One region of the Paenibacillus sp. FSL R10-2782 genome, then DNA from elsewhere that is predicted to be linked to it. Evidence: riboswitches for the same ligand, from Rfam matches in the RefSeq annotation. Region 1 holds a riboswitch; the other holds the start of a gene.

Region 1 (3,337 bases):
GCTGGATAAGGCTATCGCTGCATTTATTATCGCAAATGGTGCGGCGGCTTACGACCATGAAGTGACCATCTTCTTTACGTTTTGGGGGCTAAACACGCTGCGTAAGGAGGAACTCGTACGCACAAATAAGGGGCTACTCGAAAAAGCCTTTGGCTGGATCATGCCGCGTGGACCCCAAAAGCTGGCATTGTCCAAAATGAATTTTGCAGGACTCGGCCCGCAGATGATCAAGCATGTCATGAAAAAGCATAATGCGCTTTCTCTTCCGCAGCTTATCGAGCTGGCGCAAGAGCAGGGAATCAAGCTGGTAGCTTGTACCATGACCATGGATCTGCTAGGACTGCAACAGGAAGAACTGATGGACGGTTTGGAATATGCCGGAGTAGCTGCCTACTTGGGGGATGCTACGCAGGGCAAGGTAAATCTATTCATTTAGGGTGTCTTAATTATTTTTTTGGTTTATAATATACCTATACATGTATATGATTAAATCAAAAAGGAGTCTATACCTTATGGATTACAATTATAGTGATGAACTGAAAACACGCCTGAGAAGAATTGAGGGTCAGGTGCGTGGGGTGCTTCGTTTAATGGATGAAGGACAGTCCTGCAAGGACGTAGTAAGCCAGTTATCTGCCGTACGCAACGCATCCGATAAGGCAATTGCCCAAATCGTGGCAGAGAATCTGCAACGTTGTATATTGGAAGAGCAAGAAGCTGGTGGAGATACAGATAAACTTGTTAAGGAAGCAATTCAGCTTCTCGTAAAAAGCCGTTAAGGAGGTCATTTTATTATGTCTTTTAAAGTTGAAAAAGAAATTACTCCTCAGCAGCTCGCGGCCCGTCTGAAACAAAATGAGGAAATTGTCATTATAGATGTACGCGAACCTGCTGAATGGTCAGAAGGCCATATTGAAAGTGCCAAGCACATTCCCCTCGGTCAATTGCTGGAAAGACAACACGAGCTTGATCCAAAGCAAGAAACGATTATAGTATGCAGAAGCGGAAACCGCAGCGGGCTGGCATGTGAATTACTTGGCGAAAAAGGTTTTAATGCGGTTAATATGATCGGTGGCATGAATGAGTGGACAGATACAACGGTATAAGCATAAAATTTTTCTTAGGGCAATATTATTTCAAATAATATTGCCCTCTATACATAAGGAACGGTGAACATAAGTGCCTAAATTTTTGTTGAAATAAACAGGATGTTGAGAAGTTTCGTTCGTAACCCGAATACGAAAACCCCCATTTCCATTGGGTATGATTTCATTTAAATGAATGCTGGATTGTTGAACATCCGTTTCCAGATCCATGTCTTTATGGCAATTACCTGTTGATTTTTGTAAGACGAACCCGTAACATTAGAAAAAAATATAACGGGAGCCTGTGGAAGCAAGCTGAGAGTATGACTAAGCCGTCGTAGACCGTGTGAACCTGTTGGATAATGCCAGCGTAGGGATAACTGTATACATATGTATAAGCCAACAGTCTTTCACAGGTTCCTGAAGAAAGAGGGTTGGTTTTTTGTGTTAGATAAAAAGGCTTTATTGCTACAAAATATGCGGGATACGAATCCGCTCATTCACAATATAACTAATGTGGTCGTCACCAATTTTACGGCAAACGGACTGCTCGCGCTCGGCGCTTCACCAGTTATGGCATACGCCAAAGAGGAAGTCGCAGATATGGCCCGTATTGCAGGGGCGCTTGTACTTAACATCGGGACGTTAAATGAGGAACTTGTAGAGTCCATGATTGTGGCTGGTTTATCGGCTAATGAGCATGGGGTACCCGTGCTGTTAGATCCCGTGGGTGCGGGGGCGACTCCATTCCGCACAGCCTCCGCTCTCCGTATTCTAGATCGGGTCAAGGTGGATATTATTCGCGGTAACGCTGCTGAAGTTGCACAAATCATTGGCGAAGACATGCAGATTAAAGGTGTCGATGCTGGAGAAACAGGTGATTTGAATATTCCACAACTTGCAGTCAAAACAGCCCATCAACTGAATACGATTGTTGCAATCACCGGCAAAGAAGACGTCATTACCGACGGCCGTATAGGATGGATCATTGAAAACGGCCATGGCATGCTTACCAAAGTTACGGGAGCTGGTTGCCTATTAACTTCGGTGCTGGGCGCTTTCGCTGCTGTCGAAAACGACAGGCTTACTGCTGGTATGGTAGCACTTGCCGTATATGGCGTTGCTGCTGAAATGGCAGCGGAACGAAAAGGTGCAGAAGGACCAGGAAGCTTTCAGATCGAGCCGCTTAATATGCTGTTCGCTGTAACGCCGGACGATGTGCGCCAGTACGGTAGGGTGCGCCCGCTAGAATTACAGGGCGGAAAACCCTCAGTCAGTTAACACCGCTCGATTTTTTAACGTCATTGGTTTTAAGTGAAATTGTGGGAAATACACTATACGACGATAAGGTGAGCATTGGGCAACTTTTGTTTGCTTTGATACCGTGGTGCGCGCTGTCCTACTTTTTTGAAAAGGCAACGACCCATTTTGTAAGATTTGGATATATGGCGGAGGGCCGGACTGTACTGCTCATCGAGCCAAACGAAGCGAGGGCCGCAATCAGCAGCAATTGCCGGACCAGGAGCAGCACGATATGCCGCATCCGGTCGAAAATGCTGGCGCCTTGAATCGCTGCCGCCCGCAGCATTGTACCCGACAGATTGCCAAAGGCCCCAAGCTGCACCCTAACCGCATATGGAATTGCTCCGGCGATACCGGCAATGACCAGTAGGGAAGGGGTGCCGTACAAATGAAGGCCGATGGACTCCAGCCATTTCTGATTCCAGATGAAAATATACCCGATCCCCAGGACTACGCCGGGTACCGCCAGCGATACAATCTATGATTTATTGAAGGAGAGGAAGCCTGTGAATTTGCAGCAATTAAAGGTGTTTGTGCTCGCAGTTGAACTGCAGAAGCTGTATCTGGTCGCGCAAAAACTGGAGGTGACGCAGCCTACCGTTACTTTTCATCTGAATAAATTACAGGAGGATATTGGCGTTTCACTGTTTCATACGAAATCTTATCATGTCATTAAGCTGACTGAAGCGGGGAAAGCCTTCTATCATTATGCTTCGCAGATCAATGCCTTGTCCTTGGAGGCCGAATCGCTGATGGACATGCACCGGGGAACGGGAGCAGGCAAACTGGAGTGGAGTAGCCTAAACATTTCCGATAGATATTCCGATAACTATTAAATGGACATATACTGCTTATGTAGGGATTTACAAGGCTGGATTACAGCAGTAGGTTTTTGAAAGCTTACTTACTGGTTAGACAAATACATACTGTTATCAAGGAGAGCATAGATC
Region 2 (3,337 bases), 360 kb from region 1:
TCCAAGATAAGCAGCTCCTCCAAAGCACCAAACGCCCCGGCAGGGGTATGGAAGGTTGGAAGGCTGTCGATGGGACTTTTTCTGGTCTTGTTGGGAGGAGTAACGTTTGCCTCCAAGTTTTGGGGAGCGGGCATATTGGATCAGGCGTTGACGTGGTGGCCTGTCGTTTTTGTTTTGCTGGGGCTCGAAATTTTAATGTATACGGCGTGGAAAGGGACACGTGAGCGCATCCGTTATGATCTGTTCAGTATGTTTATTACAGTAGTCTTGGTTTTTTGTTGTATCGGTTTTGCTGTGGTTAGTTCACTGGGACTTACTCCGCAAGTCAGGGATATGATGAGCTCGGTTCAGGAAACAAAACTTCTTCCTGAGTGGCATGAAAAACCGCCTGCTGGAGTGACCAAGGTGATCGTGCAGGGTGAGAATCCCTATGCGGTCAAAATTGACGCAACCACCTCACCGGAGGTGCATGTGTTCGGAAGTTATGTTTACACAGGCAACGAGAATGAATTAAAAGGACAGGAGCTGTATCAGACAAAGCATATCGGAGATACGCTGTATGTGCTACTGGGCCAAATCCCGACACGTTTTATGCAACCCCAGCATCAGCTCGATGTTACGATTGCTGTACCCGAGGGGATTACGGTTACCGTGCGCGATAGTCAGGGAAATATAATTGAAAAATAGGAGGGAAAAACCATGATAACATTAAATCCTGATACGCTTACAGGGCGTGAAAATTATAAGCTGTTAACCGGAAGCATTATCCCAAGGCCGGTGGCCTTTGTGACGACACTGAGTAGCGAAGGGGTGCTGAATGGTGCGCCGTTCAGTTATTTTTCCATCGTAGCTTCCGAGCCGCCGCTGCTGTCTGTGTCCGTACAACGTGTCGATGGGGTGTCCAAAGATACAGCACGTAATGCGATGGAGCAAAAAGCCTTTGTTGTACATATTACCGATGAGGACAATGTGGGTGCGGTGAATGTGACGGCTTCCCGTCTGTCGCCGGAGGAAAGTGAAATCACACTGGCTGGACTTACGCCGATAAAAAGCACAAAAATCGCGGTTCCCGGTGTGGCTGAAGCGAAAATACGCATGGAATGTATCTTGGAGCAGGCCATACCGCTGGGGGGCACAGAGGGTGCACCTGCCTGCGATCTGCTGATCGGGCGCGTGGTGCAGTATCATTTGTCCGAGGAAGCGTATCAAAATACATACGTGATCGCCAAGGAGCTACGTCCGGTGAGCCGTTTGGCCGGGAATGATTATGCGAAGCTGGGAGAGCAATTCAGGCTGGAACGTCCTCAATAGGGGGCGTTGCTTTTTACAGCATAAAGGGTTACGATTATAAAAAAATAGCACGGGAGCCTGCGGAAGCAAGCTGAGAGTACGACTAATCTGTCGTAGACCGTATGAACCTGTTGGATAATGCCAGCGCAGGGACCTTAGTGTAGGAACACTCTGCTTTTGCATAGTGTTTTTTTGTTGTTTTATACACTTGAGCATGTGCATGCTGAAAACCATATCTCTCGGCTGGAAAGAAGCGCAGGCTCCTGTCATCAAAGGAGCAGGGTTCGCTTGATATTGAAATTCCTTTTACTTTATACGAATAATCAGATTCAGGATCGGCAGCAGAAATGGAAGCGGCAAGAGGTTGTCAGGGGGCCGCAGCTATGACTCATAAGGTGTACAAAGCATTAACCATTGCAGGCTCGGACAGCGGAGGGGGCGCAGGCATACAGGCAGATTTAAAAACCTTCCAGGAGCTGGGTGTGTATGGCATGTCTGTCCTGACGGGAGTTACTGCCCAAAATACACGCGGTGTACAAGCTGTTCATTCCGTTCCGGTTCCTATGGTGGAAGCTCAATTACAGTCCATAGGTACGGATTTACCTCCCGATGCTGTTAAAACAGGTATGCTCCTGGGGGCTGAGGTCATTCGCCAGGTGGCCTCGCAAATTTGCCAGTTTCGGTGGCCTAATGTTGTTGTAGACCCGGTGATGATCGCCAAAGGCGGAGCTTCTCTACTTCAAGATGAAGCAATGGAAACGCTAAAATCATATCTGTTGCCGTTAGCGAAGGTAGTCACCCCGAACTTTCCGGAAGCGGAAGCGTTGACAGGCTTAACCCTCTCCAGTCGTGAGGGTGCGAAGGAAGCGGCTCGAATGCTGGCTGGTTTGGGGACCAGCTATATAATCATCAAGGGAGGGCATAGCGCAGAGACGGAACGGTCCGTGGATTTGTTGTTCGACGGGCGAGATTTTACCGAACTGGACGGACCAAGAATTCATACCCCGCATACCCATGGAACGGGCTGCACCTTTTCAGCGGCGCTGGCGGCTGGATTAGCGGTAGGACGAAGTGTACCCCAGGCGGCACAGATGGCCAAGGCTTTTATACAGTCGGCGATTGAGCAGGGCTTGGGTATCGGCAGTGGTCATGGACCAACGAACCATTGGGCATGGAACGCACGCTGGACAGGAGAAGGAGCATCTGTGTGGAGCAGAGCAATGAGGGAGGAACGAAGCAATGCCAAGAATTGAAATAGGACGTATGCGGGAGTGTCTGCATCTTTATTTGGTCATGGGCAGTATGAATTGCAGCCGTGATCCGCTGGTGGTTTTGGAGGAAGCGTTGCAGGGAGGTGTGACCCTTTTTCAATTGCGTGAAAAGGGTGCGGACCGTCTAACGGGAAGTCGCTTGCACGAATTTGCTCAAGCCGCCCGGAGACTGTGCCATCGTTATGACGTTCCATTTCTCGTCAATGATGATGTCGAGCTTGCCTTGGCTGTGGATGCAGATGGCGTCCATCTCGGACAAGATGACGAGCCTGCAGACCGCGTGCGCTCCCGAATGGGCGACAAAATCATCGGCGTATCGGTACACAGCCTAACGGAAGCGGAGCAGGCGGTAAGCGCTGGCGCTGATTATGCGGGCGCAGGGCCGATGTTCCCGACTCGTTCCAAGCCGGATGCGCATCCGGTGCAGGGACCGGATCTGGTTCGCAGGCTGCGTGCAGGTGGTGCATGCCTTCCACTGGTAGGCATTGGCGGCATCACAGCGGACAACGCAGCCGGCGTCCTCCAGGCTGGAGCGGACGGTGTGGCGGTCATTTCAGCCATCTCATGGGCAGAAGCCCCCCGTGAGGCTGCACAAAGTCTGAGAAGCATTCTGAAATGATCAAATGGGTTCAATAATGATACAAAGGCAGTCCGGGACGTTATATACACGTCCAAGGCTGCCTTTGTATTTAAAAAAAAGAGAACGCTCCCCTGCTTTCGCTGGGGCTACGTTCTCCGCATTCAAACTGCACTTTTCAATTAAAGCAGGCGCGCAT

What was found. A riboswitch is a leader RNA that binds a small molecule or an ion and turns the genes downstream of it on or off. The one in region 1 is predicted to bind thiamine pyrophosphate.
Region 2: linked by a shared signal. The riboswitch ahead of thiD (bifunctional hydroxymethylpyrimidine kinase/phosphomethylpyrimidine kinase) and the one ahead of thiM (hydroxyethylthiazole kinase) in region 1 are both predicted to bind thiamine pyrophosphate.

Annotation. Positions count from the first base shown of each region.
Region 1 is NZ_CP151951.1:2,768,502-2,771,838, forward strand. Features, by position in the region: gene NST83_RS12480 (DsrE/DsrF/DrsH-like family protein) at 1-436, shown strand, start outside; gene NST83_RS12485 (metal-sensitive transcriptional regulator) at 513-779, shown strand; gene NST83_RS12490 (rhodanese-like domain-containing protein) at 795-1,106, shown strand; TPP riboswitch at 1,370-1,479, shown strand; gene thiM (hydroxyethylthiazole kinase) at 1,530-2,366, shown strand; partial or broken gene NST83_RS12500 (hypothetical protein) at 2,390-2,437, shown strand; gene NST83_RS12505 (hypothetical protein) at 2,485-2,775, opposite strand; gene NST83_RS12510 (LysR family transcriptional regulator) at 2,894-3,223, shown strand.
Region 2 is NZ_CP151951.1:3,124,868-3,128,204, reverse strand. Features, by position in the region: gene NST83_RS14005 (hypothetical protein) at 1-687, shown strand, start outside; gene NST83_RS14000 (flavin reductase family protein) at 700-1,311, shown strand; TPP riboswitch at 1,351-1,461, shown strand; gene thiD (bifunctional hydroxymethylpyrimidine kinase/phosphomethylpyrimidine kinase) at 1,674-2,543, shown strand; gene thiE (thiamine phosphate synthase) at 2,530-3,180, shown strand.